3 regions of the Vreelandella sp. 2A-K22 genome follow, and region 2 is predicted to be linked to each of the others. Evidence: predicted binding sites of a transcription regulator. Region 2 holds the regulator's gene; each other region holds the start of a gene.

Region 1 (6,731 bases), on a different contig from region 2:
TCAAGGGAGCCCAGCATGAACAGCACCTATCTCTATGGCGCCAACGTGCACGCCAATGGTATTCGTCAGCACTACCTGCGCTTTGCCGACAGCGCCGAGACTTCGCGCCAGCCGCTGGTACTGATACCGGGCATTACCAGCCCGGCCATCACCTGGTGTTTTGTGGCCGAGCGGCTCGGTCAGCATTTCGACACTTATGTGCTGGATGTTCGTGGACGCGGCTTGTCGTCTACCGGGCCCGAGCTCGATTATGCCACCGACACCTGCGCCGACGATGTGATCGCCTTTATCGATGCGCTGGGTCTGAGCAATGTCATTCTGGCGGGCCACTCCATGGGTGCGCGCTTTGCGCTACGCGCCATGAGTCGCGGCGCCAAGGGAATCGACAAACTGGTACTTATCGACCCACCGGTTTCGGGGCCAGGACGCCGTGAGTACCCCAGCAAGCTGCCCTGGTACGTGGATTCGATTCGCGACTGCACACGTGGTGCCGATATCGAGACCATGCGCCACTACTGCCCCACCTGGAGCGACGAGCAGCTGCGGTTACGCGCCGAGTGGTTACACACTTGCTTTGAGCCCGCCATTATTCAGGCGTTTGAAGAGTTCCACAGCGTCGATATCCACCAGGATTTCCCCGCTATCAAAGTGCCCACGCTGCTGATGTGTGCAGGCAAGGGCGGGGTCATCCAGGATGAAGATCGCGCCGAAATACGCGCCCTTCTACCGACGGTTCGTATTTCTACCGCGGAACAAGCGGGTCACATGATTCCCTGGGATGACTTCGACGGTTTTTTTGCCGCCTTTGAAGACTTCCTGGGCAGCGAGCTCTAAGAGAGGCCAAATACCATGACCAGCAACTATATAAAGAACGAGATCAAAAGCTACCGTATCGGCCAGATCGTCCCCAGCTCCAATATCACCATGGAGACCGAAATACCCGCCATGCTTACGGCGCGGCAGTTAATCCGCCCGGAGCGCTTTACCTTCCACTCCAGCCGCATGCGCATGAAGAACGTCAGCAAGGACGAGCTGGCTGCCATGGATGCAGAGTCGGATCGCTGCGCCCTGGAGCTCTCCGATGCCGCAGTGGATGTGATGGGGTATGCCTGCCTGGTTGCCATTATGGCGATGGGGCCCGGCTACCACCGAGAGTCGCAAAAGCGTCTGCGCAGCCGCACCGAAGAGAACGGCTGCGACACGCCGGTGGTCACCAGCGCCGGTGCTCTGGTTGATGCCCTGGGTGTGATGAAAGCCAAGCGCGTGGTGGTAGTGGCCCCCTACATGAAGCCGCTGACCGAAATGGTGGTGGACTACATCCGCCAGGAAGGCATTGACGTGCTCGACTACCGAGCGCTTGAGATCCCTAATAACCTGGATGTCGCTCGCCACGACCCCGCCAATCTCCCCGAAATCGTCGCCAGTCTCGATTTAAGTAACGTGGACGCTATCGTCTTGTCAGCCTGTGTACAAATGCCGTCACTACCGGCCGTCGCCAAGGTCGAAGCCCTGACCGGCAAGCCGGTGGTTACCGCAGCTATCGCGACCACCTATGCCATGCTCAAGGCACTCGACCTGGAGCCCATCGTACCGGGCGCGGGCGCCCTCTTGTCAGGGGCTTACTAACGAGATCAGGTACTTATTGACGATATAGTGTGCTGATTAAGGAGACGACCATGTCACCACACACGACTGATAACAGCGATGGCGTTAGCGATAACACTGCCACGGACAACTACCGAGGCGTGTGGGATGGGCGCATCGGCTTTGGCAAAAGGCCCGCGCTGCTGGTGGTTGATTTTATGCAAGGCTACACCACACCAGGTTCGCCGCTATTTGCCCAGGGCGTGGTGGATGCGGTGGCCAATATGCCGCCGCTACTCAATACCGCACGGCGCACTGGCACGCCTGTTATCCACACCAACATCCTGTATCACGCCCCGGATCAAATCGATGGCGGCATTTGGGTCAAGAAGGCGCCGGTCATGCGGGCGATGGTGGCGGGCAATCCTTACGCCGAGTTCTGCCCCGAGGTGGCACCCCGTGAAGATGAGCTGGTAATGACCAAGCAGTATGCCAGCGCGTTCTTTGGAACTTCGCTTGCCTCCACACTAATCGCCATGGGTATCGATACACTCATCATTACCGGCTGCTCCACCAGTGGCTGCATTCGCGCCACCGCCGTTGATGGAGTACAGCACGGCTTTCGGGTGATGGTCGTGCGTGACTGCGTGGGTGACCGTCACCCCGCGCCCCATGAAGCTAACCTGTTTGATATCGATAGCAAATATGGCGATGTGATTGGACTGGATGAAACACTGGGATACTTAATGAAGCGTTAGGAGTATCCGAAAACGCAGGTGAAACGGACGTCTCTGTTGAGTCATCAGTCCGCGTTCATTTTTTCCAGCAGATGCATTAAAGCGACCCGCTCTGCCGGGTTGAGATTTTTCATGGTCTGATCGCTAATTTGCTTGGCACTGGGCACCATAGCCTCGACTAATGTCTCCCCGGCCTCAGTGATCACGACCATGACTTTGCGTTGATCATTGGGGTCGGTAGTTAGCGAGATCCACCCCCGCGCTTTAAGACGTTTAATGACGCCACGGATAGTGGCTGGATCAATCGCCGTAGCGTTGACGATATCGGTTAACGAGCTGGGGCCGCGCTCCATCACCGTGCACAGCGTTACAAATTGAATGGCCGTGAGCTGTTTATCGTTGCTGTAGCGCTGAAAAATAGCCGTATGCCGCTGGTAGGCTTTACGCAGTAGATGCCCTACTTGCTCAGAGAAATCATACCCTTGCTCTGAAGGCGTAGAGTGCTCGCCGGAAGACGAGTGTTTGAACGCACTATCCGTTGTCATTCCATATCCTTAATCTATTGGCGACGTCGTGTATCGAGTATGGCACTGGTTAACAAAATGATGCATCAACGTATGAAATACTCCTTGCGCTGGATCAATTCATCATGCTTTTATGGCGTACACGCTATAATTTTACCTTAGTTATCGCTCTTTCATCACCTAAAATTCATCCGCACTGATCATCGTAAACGCGAGCGTGGGAGGCAGACATGGCTGATAAATCAGACTATACAAGAGAGTCACTGCTGTATGGGTCTGATGTTCTGGTGATCTATCGCGACCCGGTTACGCCCCCCAAGCCCGCGCCCGGACAGCCAGGTACACACTCAAACTTCACCCCCCATGAGCCTGAGATATTCATTGCCGTACTGAGCGCTAGTCATATCGTGGCTTTCAACGGCCACGTAGACCTGGGCACGGGCATACGCACGGCGCTCGCTCAAATTGTTGCAGAAGAGCTCAGCGTCGCGTTCGACAGCGTCACCATGGTGCTGGGCAACTCCGTTGAAGCCCCCAACCAAGGCCCCACCATAGCCAGTGCATCGATTCAGATCACTGCCGAGCCTTTACGCCGAGCTGCGGCACAGGCGCGGGAGTACCTATTAACCCTGGCAGCAAAGCACTTTGACACTGAGCACTCACTACTTAGCTGCCAGAACGGCGCTATTACGCCAAGTGATAATAACCGTTCATCCGTTAGCTTTGGGGAGTTGCTGCGGGGCACCCGTCATGCATTAAAGCTTGCCGATGAGGTGCCGCTTAAGCCGGTCAGCCATTATACCCTGGTCGGCCAATCGACCTCCCGCGTGGATATACCCGCCAAGGCCACTGGGCAATTGACCTTTATCCACGACCTACGTCTGCCCAACATGCTGCATGGGCGAGTGATTCGTCCGCCTTATGTAGGCCATGATAGCGGCGACTTTATTGGCAACAGTTTAATCGCGGTAGATGAAAGCTCTGTGGCGCATTTGCCAGGTGTGATAAGCGTCGTGGTGGTCGGTGACTTTGTTGGCGTGGTGGCCGAGCGTGAAGAGCAGGCTGCTGCCGCAGCCAAGCAGCTAAAGATCCAGTGGCGCCCAATCGAAGGCTTGCCTCAGTTGGACAACATAGAGCAAGCACTGCTCGACCTGCCCAGCAAGCAGCGCATACTCCTCGAAGAGGGTGATCTCGACAGCGCTCTGGCCGCCGCACAACATCCGCTCAATCGTCACTATGTGTGGCCTTTCCAACTGCATGGCTCCATCGGCCCTTCGTGCTCTGTCGCCGATGCCAACGAAGATGGCCTTCACGTATGGTCGGGCACCCAAAATCCACACAGCCTGCGCGCCGACCTCGCCCGCCTTACCGGTTTGGATGAAGGTGTTATCACCATTACCCGTATGGAAACATCAGGCTGCTATGGCCGCAACTGCGCCGACGACGTTGGCGCGGATGCAGTGCTGCTCTCTCAGGCGGTGGGTCGACCTGTTCGTGTACAACTAACCCGTGAGCAGGAGCACACCTGGGAGCCTAAAGGGGCTGCTCAGTATATGGCCATTCAGGGAGGCTTAAACGCAGATGGCAGCCCAGCAGGCTATCGCTTTAATACGCGCTACCCCTCTAACAGTGCGCCCACCCTGGCACTACTGCTGACCGGTGCTGCCCCACCTATTGATATCCCCTTTGAAATGGGGGATCGAACATCGGTGCCGCCCTACCGCTACCCTCATCGCCAAATAGTGTGCGACGACGTCCCGACCCTGGTGCGCGCCTCCTGGCTGCGTGGTGTCTCGGCGCTGCCCAGCACTTTCGCCCACGAAAGCTATATTGATGAACTCGCCTACTTGGCGGGTGAAGATCCTGTCGCCTATCGGTTGCGCTACTTAGCCGATAACCGCGCCTGCGAGCTTGTCGAAGCGTTAGCCGAACGTGCGAACTGGAAACCCTGCACCGCTAACACCAATCCGAGTAGCGATGGCGAGTGGCGCTACGGCCGAGGATTCGCTTACGCCCAGTACGTACATAGTAAATTTCCCGGCTTTGGTGCCGCGCTCGCCGCCTGGGTGATTGAGCTTAAAGTCAATGTGAAGAGTGGACGGGTTGTCGTCGAGAACCTATATGTAGGTCAGGATGCGGGCCTGATGGTGAACCCCGCCGGCGTTCGCCATCAGGTGCATGGTAATGTGATCCAGATGCTCAGCCGCACTTTAAAGGAGCGGGTAACCTTTGAGGATGGTTTACCAACCAGCAGAGAGTGGGGCGGCTACCCTATTCTGCGTTTCTCGGAGCTGCCTCCCATCGACGTCATGCTGCTTGATCGCCCTGAACTGCCCCCACTCGGTGTTGGGGAGTCCGCCTCACTGCCCGGCGCTCCCGCGATTGCCAACGCGCTTTTTGATGCCACGGGGGTACGCTTTACCCATCCCCCTTTTACCCCTGACACCATTCGCGATGCACTGAAAGCCGCCCTTCGACTCCCCATGGAGGCGGCGATTTAATGCACCATCTTGATCTACAGGTTATCGAACGTGCGTTGAAATGGGCCAACCAGGGGCTGACCGTTTGGCTATGCACAGTTCTGAAAACTTTTGGCTCGGCCCCCCGGGAGCCGGGTGCCATGCTGGTCGCATGTTCGACAGGCGACTATCTGGGGTCACTGTCAGGTGGCTGTGTCGAAGAAGACTTTATCGCAAGGCTTCAAAAGGGTGAGTTTAACGAACCGGTTCAACGGGTGCGCTATGGCGGTGACGCTGGTTCAGCGAATATTCGTTTACCCTGCGGTGGTCGCCTTGAAGTGTTGGTTGAACGGCTAGCGCCCAACACCGAAAACCTCACTCACCTAGAAGTGATGCATGCCACGCTACTGGGTCGCCAACCGCTAACCCGCTGTATCACACTGGATGGCAGCGGCAAGCGCTTTAACCCATCGAATAACACCGAGCCCACCGTTACTTTCGATACAGATAGCGTCAATATTCGCATAGGCCCTGCGCTACGGCTGATTATCGCGGGGATCTCTTCAGTCTCTGCGCCCTGTGCGCTGTTTGCCCAAACGCTTGGTTTTGAAGTGATTGTCTGCGACCCCAGAGACGAGCCTAGGCAAAATTTTGCTGTCGCCGGAGTGGAAGTGCAGGCGGTACTGCCCTCCGTGTTTATTGCCTCTGGCGGTTGCCATGCCAATACCGCCGTTGTGGCCTTGACCCATGACCCGCGTATCGATGATTTAGCGATGATCGAAGCCGTCCGAACGGAAGCCTTTTACATTGGCGTTATGGGCTCTCAGCAGACATCACAGCAGCGTGCCGAACGACTGCTACGTTCTGGCGGCCTGACGGAAAGCCAAGTAGCAAGAATTGCCATGCCCATTGGGCTTAATCTGGGTAGCAAAACACCGGCTGAAATTGCGCTAGCCGTGATGGCCGATATTGCTCGCCTCTCTCGCGGAAAAGAACGCCATGCCTTGTAGCGATATCATAGTCATCGTGATGGCGGCAGGGCAATCAAGCCGCTTTGGCAGCGATAAAAGAGTCGCCAAGTTAGGCAATGGGGAAACGCTGCTTAGCTCCACTTTACGAACTATTCAGAAAACTTTTTCTAATAGCCGCGTTGTTATCAAACCCGAAGATAACGCCCAGTCACTCGGCCTTACACCAACGAATCACATTATTATTAGTCAGCGCAGTCATTTAGGCCTTGGTTACAGTATTAGCGATGCTTTTAGACAACTCTGCAGCGATGAAAGCATACATCATTATCGTGCTGCCGCAGTATGGTTAGCCGACCTCCCTTGGGTAAGTGAAGAGACATGCGGTGTATTAACAAAAATGGCCACCCCAGGGAGTATCGTACAGCCAATACACCAAGAAAATCCTGGGCACCCTGT
Region 2 (6,731 bases):
CGGGGCGTATCTTGCCAGCAGCTATGCGGTGCTGTTTGACGTGGGCGAGGTCTATTTTGACTCGGTGACCATGTTCACCTTCTTTTTGCTGTTTGGCCGCTACGTGGAGAGTCGCGCCAGGCGCCGCAGCGGGCATAGCGGCAATGCGCTGAGCGGCGTGCTGCCGATTTCGGCCACACGGCTGGAAAGTGACGGCAGCGAGCGCATTCTGCCCGCCAGCGAACTCACTCCCGGCGATCGCGTATTGATCAAGCCCGGCCATGGCGTGCCTGCCGATGGCATCATCGAGGAGGGTGAATCGAGCCTGGACGAATCAATGCTGACCGGCGAATACCTACCAGTAACCCGCCGAGTGGGCGACCGCATTACCGGCGGTAGCCAAAACATGGAAAACCCGCTGGTGATAAGGGTTACCCACGCAGGGCGCGATGCCCGTGTAGCGGGTATCGTCGATCTTACCGACCGTGCCTTTGCCAGCCGCCCGCGGCTAGCCCAGATGGCTGCGCGTATGGCGCACCTATTCGTGCTGCGCCTGCTAGTAGTCACAGCCTGCGTGACTATCGCCTGGTGGTTTATCGACCCCTCGAGGATGCTCTGGGTGCTACTTTCGGTGCTGGTGGTGACCTGCCCCTGCGCGCTGGCGCTGGCCACTCCCGCGGCACTGGCAGCTGGCCATGGCCAACTGCGAAAGCGCGGTGTCTTGATCACCCGCGCCGATGCCATGGAGACGCTCTCTAACGTTACCCGGGTGATTTTTGATAAAACCGGCACCCTGACCCGCGGCGAAATGCACCTTACCCAAACCCAGCCCTTTGGTGAATTAACCGCCGAGCATGCACGGGCCATTGCCGCCGCCCTTGAGGCCCACTCGGAACACCCGATCGCCCGCGCCTTTAGGCCGTTCCGGGATGCGACCCTGCAAGCCAAAGATATTCACAGCCACACCGGGCAAGGGCTCGAAGGGAGCCTAAACGGCGCTCGTTGGCGGTTGGGCAAGCCCGAATTTGCAATGGATAGCGCAATAAATGGCGCAATAGATAGCACCGAGGATGACGTCATAGCGGCGCCGGCCAAAGGTCAGTGGCTGCTGCTTAGTGAAAACGGTGCACCCCGCGCCTGGTTTGGCCTGCACGATGGCGTTCGCGACGACGCTGCCGCCACGATCAAAGCCCTCCAGACTCTGGGGTTAAGCGTGGAGCTGCTATCTGGTGACACCGAAGATGCCGTGGAAAGCCTGGCCGATCAGCTCAATATTGCCATCTGGCATGCGGGCACCAGCCCGGAAGGCAAGCTGGCCCGGATGAAAGAGCTTCAAGCCGCAGGCGAAACTGTGGCGATGATTGGTGACGGCATTAACGACGTGCCGGTGTTAGCCGGTGCCGATGTGGCGATTGCCATGAATGGCGCAACGGACCTAGCCCGCACCCGCGCCGACGCAGTGCTGCTCAGCCCACGCCTGATGCGGATTTTTGAGGCCATCGAGATTTCCCGCGCCACCCGGCGTATCATGCGCCAGAACATGATTTGGTCAGTGTGCTACAACTTTTCGGCGCTGCCGCTGGCGGCAATGGGTCTGGTGCCGCCCTGGCTAGCTGCAATTGGAATGTCGCTTAGCTCGCTAGTAGTGGTGGGTAATGCCCTGCGACTGTCGCGCTGGCGACCTCAGCCCGCGCCAACGCTCGACACCTCAACACCGGTGGCCGCATGACGATTCTTTATCTGTTGATCCCGCTTTCCCTGATTTTGCTGGGCCTCGCCGTCTGGGCGTTTTTCTGGGCGGTGAAAAATGATCAGTTCGATGACCTAGAAGGCCCAGCGCACCGCATTCTATTTGATGAGGATGAAAACGATCTTAGCCCTGAGCAGCGCCGCCAGCATCAGCAGGCAAAGCAAAAATCTTCCGAACCATCAGCGGCAGACACACCCGACGACCAAGAGCCTCGGCCATGAATCCAACGGGGCTTGATCTGCCGCCGCTAATGGCGGCGTTTGTGTTTGGCTTGATGGGCGGCGCCCACTGCATTGGTATGTGTGGCGGCATTATGAGCGCGCTCACCTTTGCAGTCCCCCCCAGCATGCGTCATCCGGCGCGCATGGGAGGCCTGCTGCTCAGCTACAACACAGGCCGCATTGTTAGCTATATGAGCGCAGGCGCGCTGGTGGCACTGCTAGGCACGCTGTTTTCCCTTTCTGCTACGGCACGCCTGCTACTCCAGGTATTTGCCGCACTGATGCTGATCTTAATGGCACTGTATATCGCCAACTGGTGGAAAGGGCTGCTCAAAGTGGAGGCCGTTGGCCGGCGACTATGGCGCTTTATCGAACCCGTGGGGCGTCGCTTGATGCCCGTAGTGCATATTCCCCAAGCCTTCGCCCTGGGAGCGCTCTGGGGCTGGCTCCCCTGCGGGTTGGTCTACTCCATGTTGGCCTGGAGCTTAGCGATTGCCGACCCGCTTCAGGGCGCTCTACTCATGGGCGCCTTTGGGCTTGGCACCCTACCTGCGCTGCTTGCCACTGGCCTGGCTGCCCGCCAGCTCAGCCATTTGATACGTCACCCCGCGACCCGCAGCGTGGCAGCGCTGACAATTATCGCTTTTGCACTGTGGCAACTGTGGACGCTTTCGGTACACAACCTCTAATAGCATGACGTGGCTCAACATTTACCTCCTAACCACGGGTTAGGCTAGCGGCATTTCCTAACGTCGGAGCGCCCCTTCATGCCCGTTCATACCCCTGCTGCCTTGCCTCTTGCACCCGCTGCTGCCGCAGCCCCTATGCAGCCGGTGTGGGACGAAGCGTTACTGAGTCGCTACGACACCAACGGCCCACGCTACACCTCCTACCCCACGGCGCTGTCGTTTCACGACCAATTTACCCCTGGCGACCTGACCCAGGCATTGGAGCGTAGCAATGCCAGTAAGCGTCCGCTCTCTCTGTACGTTCATGTGCCCTTCTGCCGCAAGATCTGCTTCTACTGCGCGTGTAATAAAATCGCTACCAAAAACACTGCCCTTGCCGAGCCCTATATAGCCCGGCTTGACCGTGAAATGGTGCTGACCGCACGCCACTTGGATACATCACGACCGGTGGAGCAGTTGCATTGGGGCGGCGGCACGCCGACATTTCTCAGTTTGAACCAGATGGGCGACCTGATTGATCGACTGGATGCACGTTTTGGTCTTTCATCGTCTGCTGATCGCGATTACGCAATTGAAATAGATCCTCGCGAAGCGGATGTGTTTACGCTGCGCCATCTCGAATCCCTCGGCTTTAATCGCATCAGCCTGGGCGTGCAGGATTTAAGCCCGCTGGTGCAGAAAGCGATTAACCGTATTCAGCCTCGGGTACTTACCGAAACGCTGATGGAGGAGGCGCATCGCCTGGGCTTTCGCTCGCTCAATCTCGACCTAATTTATGGCTTGCCATTTCAGACTGAAAAGAGCTTTGCCAACACCCTACGCCAGGTGATCGAGCTCAACCCGGCGCGCCTTTCTGTGTTTAATTACGCGCATATGCCCGAGCGTTTTGCCCCGCAGCGGCGCATTAATGTCGATGACTTGCCAGGCGGAGAAGAGAAGCTAGCGATTCTGCGCACCACCATCGAAATGCTCACCGCAGCTGGCTATGTGCATATCGGTATGGATCACTTTGCCCGCCCTGACGATAGCCTGGCTATTGCCCAGCGCGAAGGCTCGCTGCAGCGCAACTTCCAGGGCTACTCCAGCCATGCTCAGTGCGACTTAATCGGGCTTGGCGTATCGGCGATTTCGCGCATTGATGACGTCTATGCGCAGAACCCGAGCGATCTGGCAAGCTACGAAGCGACGCTGGATCAGGGGCAGCTTGCCACCGTGCGTGGCATACGCTTAAGTGATGACGACCTGATCCGGCGGGACGTGATTGAGCGGCTGATGTGCGATATGGGCATTGACCTGGCCGCCGTTAGTCAACGCTGGAACATCGATGCCCCCCGCTACTTTGCGCCAGCGCTTGAGCGCCTGCAGAGCGCCGAACAGGATGGCCTGCTGACCCGCCGCGGTGATCAGCTTAACGCCACGCCGACGGGGCGGCTGCTGATTCGCCATATAGCAATGGCGTTTGATACCCATCTTTCCGGGCAAACGGGACAACAGTATTCTAAGATTGTTTAATCACCTTATTGCAGGCATGCTAAAGCGACTATAATAAGTAAGGATTTTCTAATTGATAAGCGGGACCCTCTCAAGGAGCAAAGCATGTTGGAACCCATGAGCCGTCGGCGCTCGCTACTCCATGAAGCTCGCTGCCAAACCTGCAGTTTGAGCTCACTGTGCCTGCCACTTGCCCTTGAGCTGGACGACGTGGGGCAGTTCGACGCCATTATTCGTCGTCGCGCGCCGCTGAAAAAAGGCGAACCGCTGTTTCGTCAGGGCGACACCTTTACCAGCGTTTACGCAGTCCGTTCGGGCAGTTTGAAACAGATCACCGCCGAAGGTAACGGCAGCGAGCAGTTGACCAATTTCTACCTGCCCAGTGAATTGGTGGGGTTGGATGGCATTGACGAAGAGCATTACCCCGGTAGCGTTATCGCCCTGGAAACGACCACCGTCTGCGAGATTCCTTTTGACCGCCTGGACTTACTCTCGGAGGAGCTACCCGAACTGCGTGGCCAGCTTTATCGTAGCATGAGCAAAGAGTTGCGCGATGACCGGCGTATGATGCGGCTACTTTCGCGTAAAACCGCCGATCAGCGGCTAGCAAGTTTTTTGATTACCCTCTCGGATCGTTTTCGTCGCCGGGGCTACTCGCCTTACAGCTTTCGCCTCTCAATGCCCAGGGCTGATATCGGCAACTACCTGGGCTTAGCGGTGGAAACGGTCAGCCGCATACTAAGCCGCTTTCAGCAGCAGAGCGTGGTGGCGGTCTCCGGGCGAGAGGTCAACATTCTCGATATGCCGCGCTTGATTACCCTCGCCGAAGAGGAAGAGCAAACAGTTAGCTGACGTTAAAGGCTTGGATACGCCCCGCCAGTAGCTCTGCTTGCTTGGCCTCAAGGCCTTCAAAATCGAACAGGCTGCGGTCGGCCAACTGGGAAGGGGCAATGTTGGTGACAGCCTTGAACATGCTCTCCAGGCGGCCAGGAAACTTTTTGTCCCACTCGGCGAGCATCTCTTTGACCACCTGACGCTGCATATTAGGCTGTGAACCGCACAGGTTGCAGGGAATAATCGGAAACGCCATCAGCCGCGAAAACTCGGCGATATCAGCCTCTTTGCAGTAGGCCAACGGCCGAATAACGATATTCTTCCCATCATCGGATAGCAGCTTTGGCGGCATCGCTTTCAGGTTGCCGCCAAAGAACATATTGAGAAACAGTGTTTCGAGAATATCTTCCCGGTGATGGCCCAGGGCTATCTTATTGGCGCCAATCTCTTCGGCAAAGCCATACAACGAGCCGCGCCGCAGCCGTGAACAAAGCGCGCAGGTGGTTTTACCTTCCGGGGTTTTCTCTTTTACCACCGAGTAAGTATCGCGCTCGACAATGTGGTACTCCACGCCCTGCTTATCCAGATACGCAGGCAATACGTGCTCGGGAAAACCCGGCTGTTTTTGATCCAGATTGACCGCTACCAGCGAAAAATTGACCGGCGCATTGCGCTGCAAATTGCGCAAAATCTCCAGCATCGTGTAGCTGTCCTTTCCACCGGAGAGGCAGACCATTACGCGATCACCTTCATTGATCATTTGATAATCAATGATCGCATTGCCCACTTCTCGGCGCAGACGCTTTTGCAGCTTGTTAAATTCACGCTTCTGCTTCGCATCAGCCAGCTCAGGCTGGTCGTGCTCAGCGTCAGCTGGGGTGGCTCCAACCGTATCAAGGTGAGCAGGATCAAAGTGATCAAGAGTTTGCATGGTATAAGCACTGCCGAGGGTAGAAGGCGTGAGAGAAAAAAGTAATAACTATTCTAACAACACTCACCGCCTGACCCAACTAATCAGACGTAGCCACACAAGATATCGCAATTGGAAGTGACTATTTTGACCGCTGCACCATACCTCGGTGCGAGGGCAGCTTGGAGCGAGGGTCTTTTGTCATGGATGACAAAAGTAGCGCCCAGGGAGGGGTTCACAGCGCCCTCGCGGAAAGCTGTCCTCGCCACGACGAAAGAGACTACTATGCCACCTGCGCCATAATACGCTGCAGGCGCATATACAGCAGTGCGCTGGCGGTGGCCTCTCCAAGCACACTCTGCATGCCCATGACGGGTACTTGCCAGCATGCCAACGCCTGGGCGAAGCTGCTGGGCGCTTCGACCTCCGGGTGCAAACGGCGCAGTTGGCGCTGATGCAGTTTTGCCACATCGACCTGGGCGTTGGGCAGGGCAAAATTCAGCCGCTTACTGAGTAGTGCATTCAATGCTCCAATGCGCTTCTCTAACTGCCAGCCAACGATGGGCCGATTGCCGATAAATTCTACTAGCGCGCTCAAGTTATCACTATTTGGTGGCAGTATCTCCCCCGCCTCGCACAGCAAGTGATGACGGCGCAGCGTTGCGCTCTCGGGCTGCTTTGCGCTACCAAGGGTGATCACAAAAGCACGACTGGTATGCACCTGCTGATGGCTCAGCACCACTGCCGCCACGCTGATCACAGGTGATGATTGCGTGGGCGTTGCTGTGCAGGCGAGCGCCACCAGCTCTTCGCCCATATAGGGCTGAAACAGCCAGGCATAGGGGGAATCTGCACAA
Region 3 (6,731 bases), on a different contig from region 2:
GGCGCCGCGTCTTGTTGACGAGTACGGTAGTTCTGCCACAGTGTCAGCGCCAGCAACCCACAGGCGATGACTAAAAAGGTAACGCTGATGGGCCGGGTGAAAAACGGTGTCCAATCACCACCGAAGGTCTGCAGCCCCCGCCTCAGGTTAGATTCCGCTATAGGCCCCAGAATTAAACCCAGTATTACCGGAGCGGTTCCAAAGCCATATCGGTTGAGAAAATAGCCGAGCAATCCAAAAGCCAGCATTATGTAGAGGTTAAACACATCCCCATCAACGCCATAAACACCGATGAAACAGAAAACAATGATAGCCGATATCAACTGCTTTCTTGGCACTAGCAGTACACGAACAAACAGCTTGATACCTAAACACATGATGATAAGCATGAAGAAGTTAGCGACTAAGTACGCTAAAAATATCCCGTAAATGATGCCGCTCTGGCTTTCAAATAGCATCGGCCCCGGCGTAACGCCTTGAATCATTAAACCACCCAATAGAACAGCCGTCGCGGCCTCGCCGGGGATGCCCAGCGCAAGCGTAGGAATTAACGCCCCACCTAATAAAGCATTGTTCGCGCTCTCAACGGAGACAATGCCTGCACCATGCCCCTTACCAAACTTTTCAGGTGTTTTAGAAAAACGACGTGCTTGGTCATAGGCTACCAGTGAGGCGATACTGCCCCCAGCGCCAGGCACTGGGCCCACGACAGAACCAGACACAATCCCGACAAGAAGGGCGCGCCAATTGCGCAGCGTTTCAATAAACCGCGGGCGTGCAATATCGACCTTATGGGGGCTATTCTGAAGTTTATTGGAGGGGTCATATTCGAAGGCATCTTTCAGCACTTGTGATACAGCGAATAATCCAATCAGCGCCGGTAAAAGGTTAATCCCGGTCAATAAAGACAGCTGTCCAAACGTAAAACGGTCGACCCCCGCAATAGGATCTGTACCGATGGTAGAGCAAAAGAAACCTATTAGGCCTGCAATCAAACCTTTAAGGAGGGACTTGCCCGCAACAGAAGCAATAATGACTAGCCCGAAAATGCTCAGCGAAAAATACTCCGCAGCACCAAATCGCAATGCAAACTCAGCGATGGGTGGTGCGAGAAGACTTAACACCACCATACTTGCTACACCGCCAAAGAAAGAGGCAACAATTGCCAGCCCCAGGGCTCTCCCCGCTTCCCCCTTTTGAGCCATTGGGAAGCCATCGAACGTAGTCGCGACCGAGGATGGCGTTCCTGGAATATTCAACAATATGGCGGGTATCGAGCCACTGGCACCAGCACCACACAGGGTACCCAGCAGCATACCAATACCCATCACAGGCGGCATTCCAAAGGTTACCGGCAATAATAGGGCTATCGCCATGGCCGATGTTAAGCCTGGCAATACCCCCATGATAATGCCTAGGAAAGTCCCACCGGCAATCGCCAATAATGTACCCAACTGGAAGACCAGCCCCAAACCATCAATATAACCCGTTAGCATCTCACTTCTCCTTCTTCAATCCGGCAGTGGGATATTGAACAGTTCGGTAAATACATAATAGATAACCAATGATAAAGCGAACGCAAAAACTGTATACGCTGCTAGGTTTCGAAGTTTTCGACTATTGCTTAATTTTTGAAATTCACCGCTAGTTATGACAAGGCAAACGACATTTAAAAAGCAAAATATCGCTGTGCTTGCGATATACCCCAGCCGCTCGAAAGAATTGATATAAACAATAATCAAAGCCACGATGGTCAGCCATTGCAAAATGCCTTTCTTCGGAGCAGTGGCATTAAGGGCTGTTGCGTCTTCCCGCACTCGCCTTGCAGCAAGCCATTCGTAAGAATCACGTATTAAGCAGGGCACAGCACACACAAAAATCAAGCCAGAAATCAACTTTGGAAAAGAAGCGGGGGAAAGCCCCCCCGCCATGCTGACGGCTGGCAGCGTAGTGGCCATATAAAACCCAATTGCCGATGCCACCACAAGAAACAGATCAAAGATCGGTTTACCTATATCCTTTGCCATCAGTCGCTAACTCCTTATTTTATTTAGCAGCTAAGTCGCCAGCACTGTCTTTCATCACTTCAGCAGATTCGGCGATAAACGCCTCTAACTCATCTCCATACAGCGGTACAATATCCAAGCCCAGATTCGAGGCAGTCTCTTCGAAGGATCCTTCTTCTACAATTTCTTTAATGGTGCTGACCCACGCTTCCTTAGCCTCTTCCGGTAGGCCATCAGGGCCCGCGATGCCGCGCCATACTGTCAGAGACAGGTTGTAGCCCTCCTCTTGGAAAGTAGGCACATCGGGCAGCGACTCGCTACGCTCTGCGTAGGACATACCCAAGGCTTTCAGACGACCTGACTCTAGCGCCGAGCGAAGTTCCGCTCCACCTAGCACCACGGCATCTACGTGCCCGCCCATAGCAGCGGAGATAGTCTCAGAACCGCCGGGATAGGGAATGAAGTTAAAATCGACTTCAGCGGTATCAGCAAAGGCCACCGCCGCGATGTGAGCTGATGACCCTACCCCCGAAACCCCCACTTGCACCGAGGTGCCTTCCTTCGCAGCCTCGACCATAGCGTCCAAGTCGGCGTATTCACTGTCTTCACCAACAGCGATGACGTAGGGCTCTTCAAGGATCTTGGCGACAAAATCAAAATCTTCGTAGGTAAAGTCAACATTACCCAACGCCTCCAAGGTCAGCAGTGCATTACTGGCGGCAGCTAAGGTATAGCCATCTGAATCTGATGCCTGAGCACGTGTCAGCCCCACGGCTCCGCCGCCGCCCGAGATATTGCGAATGACCAAGTTGGTATCGAGTTTTTCTTCCAGAAGCGGCTGTAGTGCGCGGACGAAGGTGTCGTTGCCGCCACCGGCTGAGAAGGGCACGATCATATCGATGTTTTGCTCAGGATATTCAGCAAATGCACCAGCACTGGCCAGCATTGCTGTTGCCACAGATAAGCTTAGCGCTAACTTTTTCATTGTAATGTCCTTCTTTGTTATGTTTAGGGTATTCACTCAGCGCACTAACGCTGGCTTTTTCGGATCAAACTTCCAATCATCTATCAAATACTGCATTGCCATCGCATCATCCCGAGCGCCAGCAGGCAGTGAAAGATAGAGCTTATTAGCCTCCTCTATGGCCTTCATATCGATGTCGACCCCAAGCCCCGGCGCATCGTTTACGGCCACTTTGCCACCCACAATCTCCGGCGGATTGCGAGTCAGGCGAGCGTCGCCCTCCTGCCATATCCAGTGGGTATCAAGCGCGGTTGTGCGCCCCACGGCGGCGGCCCCCACCTGGGCGAACATGGCAAGCGAAATATCGAAATGATTGTTGGAGTGCGAGCCCCAGGTCATACCATGATCCTGGCAGAGCTGGGAGACACGTACAGCACCGGAAAGTGTCCAGAAGTGCGGGTCGGCTAATGGAATATCGACTGAGCACAGCATCAGCGCGTGGGCCATTTCCCGCCAGTTGGTGGCTACCATGTTGGTGGCGACAGGCAACCCGGTGGCATGGCGAAACTCAGCTAAAATCTCGCGACCGGAAAAGCCCTGCTCTGCCCCGCAAGGATCCTCTGCGTAGGCAATCACACCGTGGAGATCCTTGCACAGCCGGATCGCCTCTTCTAGCGACCAAGCACCGTTAGGGTCAATGGTCGTGCGCGCATCCGGAAACGCATTGTGCAGCGCCGTGACGGCCGCTATTTCTTGCTCGCCAGCCAGAGCCCCGCCCTTTAACTTAAAGTCTTTAAAGCCGTATCGATCATGCGCCGCCTGAGCTAGCTCAACAATGTGCTGAGGGGTCATGGCCGCCTCGTCGCGCAAACGGTACCAGTCGTGATCCAAGCCCCCGGTGCCACGTCGAAAATCCAACGGCGTAGCGTGCCCATCACCGATAAAGAATAAGTACCCCAGCACGTCAACGCTGTCACGCTGCTTGCCGTTGCCTAGGAGCTCTGCCACCGGCACTCCCAGAAATTTCCCCATCAAATCAAGTAACGCCGCTTCAAGCGCGGCAACTGCATTGATGCGCAGTTCGAATGTCCAGGAGCCTTTGCCGAAATCTTCAAAATCGGCACTCCGTCCGATATTGTGTAACGACGCAATCATGGAGCGCATTTTCCCGATCGACTGACCGACCACCATCTCTCGTGACTGCTCAAGAGACGTTTGAATCGTCTCGCCACCGGGGGCTTCCCCTACCCCTACATTACCGTGGCTATCTTTGAGAATAACCAGGTTGCGGGTAAAATACGGCGAGTGCGCTCCACCGATATTGAGTAACATGCTATCGCGCCCTGCCACGGGAATGACCTGCATATCGGTTATCGTGGGAGTGTCGTGACTCGACATAAACAATTCTCCATTAGGCGGTGTTAGCGCGCAGATCAGCATCCCGCTCATTGCCGCATTAAAATAACGAAGGCGGACAAACGCAGCCCTTGTTGGTCAATCAAAGACTTTTAAACTCAAACCCACTCTTCGCTGCTTGGCATAGGCGATCTAATTATCCGGATCAATATGTCATACATCATACAAATAAGAAGATAAGTAGCATGACTTTCAGACGCAAGCAGCAGTAGTGAAAATTAAACCAAAGTAGCACTGGCTGACATGACTGCCAGCAAGTGATTAACAACCTAAAAAAGACATTAAATAACTGATTTTATTTATTTTTATACTTCAACCACCCAGCCTGGCTTAAATATCGCTGGAGTAAACTCATCAGGGTATCCACCAGGGTTGGCAATGATACGCGTGCCGTTACGCAGAATATCCACGGGTTCGTGAACATGTCCGTGCACCCATACATCCATATTGCCCATTAAATGAGGCAAATTGGAGGCAAACGCGGGGGATAACGCGTCGCCCAGATATTGGCCTGGGATACAGTCGTGTAGCGGGGCATGATGGCTAACCACCACCTTAGGGCCATCAAACGGCTGGGACAGCTCTTTTTCGAGCCAAGCAAGCGCTTCAGCATGCACCTGCTGGCTTGCCTGAGGTGTGAATGTCTCCCCTGGCGAGGTTTGAACGATTTTAAAGTCGGGCATGTAGCGCAACGCCTTAGACTCAGTATCGGCGGGGTTTTGCGTTGGGTCACCGGCGTACAACGCAAAGTCAGTCCATAGCGTTGTACCGTAAAAGCGTACGCCATTGAAGGTGACAGCACGATTATCCAGAAGCTCAATGTCGAGCCGCTCGGCTTCGAGCGCCAGCTCATCACGCAGCAGCGGCATGCAGGTACCGTAGAACTCATGGTTGCCTGGTACATAGATAATCGGCGTGTCTGGAAACTGGTGGCGCGCCCAGGCAAGGCCTTCGCACTTACGGTGAATATCCCCCGCCAGAACCACTACATCTGCCTCCACCTCAGGCAGCTCGCGGTTCCCGTCAAAAAACTCCAGGTGCAGGTCAGACAAAATACGCAGACGCATAGGGCTCCTCGTAACAAATACCTATTTAAACGATCTTACCCGGCCTAGGACACGTTGTCGCAGGGCATCGGTGTCACGTCAAGGCATGCTGCATTGCAGCAAAAATAGGCTATAATAACGATGTAGTCCCAATAGGAGGACCGCACAATGACTTTTTTAATAACCCCCCCTGCACGCGATAATGAAGTTCTAGAGTTCTGGAGCTTGAATGCTCAATGGCATCGTGCCGCAGTTGAAGCGCTGAAAGCCTATTTAGGCTAATTCAGGTGCTTTTGCGCCCTTTAGACCAAAAGCTAATCACCGAAGCCGGAATATTTTCCGGCTTTTTTATGACTATGAAAACCTTTTCCATTCAAAGACCTAATATCCAAACACAGATATTTGTAAGCCACGGCTTACGAAAAATGGCAAATCACCTACATCGTTAGGACTAGCCCTGAGTAAAAAAAGCTCTTAATATCCGACCACAGCTAAATTGCTGCTATGCACAACACAGGCTGTGTACAACATAAGCTTTCTACAACTTGAAGGCTTTACAACATAAGTTTTACAACAAGGTCTCATCGCATTCCCTGTCCCCTGAAAGAGGAGTGAACGCCATGCAACACTTAGTCACCCCAACACAAGCGTTGGAAGTAGATGTTATGGAAGTATGGGCACAGCGTGCCCGCCAACAACGTGCGGCACTTGACGCTATTAAAGCTTACCTGCGCTAAGTCCCCAAACGTCATATTGGTTCAACGCCGCTCAACGCCTCGTTTCAGCGAGGCGTTTTTTTACCTAGTTAAATGGACAAGCATCACTATCAGGTCTAAATATACGACCTCCAGGCTATAACTATGCTTTACGCAGCCATGCATTACCCTGCAACATAGTCTCTTGACACAAGACGCCTGTATAAGATAACGCTCTTCTGCTTACCCGCACTCCTTACCAGATGAACCGCTTTAATGCTCGCTACCATTAGGCTTAATTATATTTGTCACCTCTTTAAAAAAACAAATAGTATTGCAATACCTAGTGGATTAATGATAACCACCTCGACGCTTCAGTATACATAGTCCCCCCAAATCATTTACTTCACGGCTGGGTATGGAGTTATATAAAGAAATAGTCTAATATTAATTCGGCTGATAAAGGCGCAATACTCAACGTGCAGACTCTTCTTGTTATGCACGCACATTGACGAAGGAACGGACGATGCAAACACCTTTTTTGGTTCGCAAAACATCTTATGCTTTAGGTTTAGTGGCGACACTCGCCCTTAGCGGCTGTCAA

Evidence for each region. Region 2 encodes FNR, which switches genes on or off when oxygen is low (the NO sensors DNR and NnrR bind a similar motif). Its sites were predicted from a motif close to TTGATNTANATCAA; they were not measured.
Region 1: ACW17M_RS15125 (xanthine dehydrogenase family protein molybdopterin-binding subunit) is a predicted target of FNR. The motif match lies at 2,951-2,964, and genes of this name have one in related genera.
Region 3: ACW17M_RS12455 (enolase C-terminal domain-like protein) is a predicted target of FNR. The motif match lies at 4,522-4,535, and genes of this name have one in related genera.

The regions. Positions count from the first base shown of each region.
Region 1 is NZ_JBSUGC010000010.1:201,176-207,906, reverse strand. Features, by position in the region: gene ACW17M_RS15150 (FAD-dependent monooxygenase) at 1-19, shown strand, start outside; gene ACW17M_RS15145 (alpha/beta fold hydrolase) at 16-834, shown strand; gene ACW17M_RS15140 (maleate cis-trans isomerase family protein) at 877-1,626, shown strand; gene ACW17M_RS15135 (N-carbamoylsarcosine amidohydrolase) at 1,677-2,342, shown strand; gene ACW17M_RS15130 (MarR family winged helix-turn-helix transcriptional regulator) at 2,387-2,866, opposite strand; gene ACW17M_RS15125 (xanthine dehydrogenase family protein molybdopterin-binding subunit) at 3,076-5,346, shown strand; gene ACW17M_RS15120 (XdhC family protein) at 5,346-6,314, shown strand; gene ACW17M_RS15115 (nucleotidyltransferase family protein) at 6,304-6,731, shown strand, end outside.
Region 2 is NZ_JBSUGC010000025.1:19,214-25,944, reverse strand. Features, by position in the region: gene ACW17M_RS23270 (heavy metal translocating P-type ATPase) at 1-1,708, shown strand, start outside; gene ccoS (cbb3-type cytochrome oxidase assembly protein CcoS) at 1,705-1,950, shown strand; gene ACW17M_RS23260 (sulfite exporter TauE/SafE family protein) at 1,947-2,639, shown strand; gene hemN (oxygen-independent coproporphyrinogen III oxidase) at 2,718-4,151, shown strand; gene fnr (fumarate/nitrate reduction transcriptional regulator Fnr) at 4,236-4,982, shown strand; gene ttcA (tRNA 2-thiocytidine(32) synthetase TtcA) at 4,975-5,895, opposite strand; gene ACW17M_RS23240 (3'-5' exonuclease family protein) at 6,158-6,731, opposite strand, start outside.
Region 3 is NZ_JBSUGC010000008.1:77,078-83,808, forward strand. Features, by position in the region: gene ACW17M_RS12440 (tripartite tricarboxylate transporter permease) at 1-1,496, opposite strand, end outside; gene ACW17M_RS12445 (tripartite tricarboxylate transporter TctB family protein) at 1,512-2,027, opposite strand; gene ACW17M_RS12450 (Bug family tripartite tricarboxylate transporter substrate binding protein) at 2,047-2,991, opposite strand; gene ACW17M_RS12455 (enolase C-terminal domain-like protein) at 3,028-4,368, opposite strand; gene ACW17M_RS12460 (metallophosphoesterase) at 4,692-5,453, opposite strand; gene ACW17M_RS12465 (M48 family metalloprotease) at 6,654-6,731, shown strand, end outside.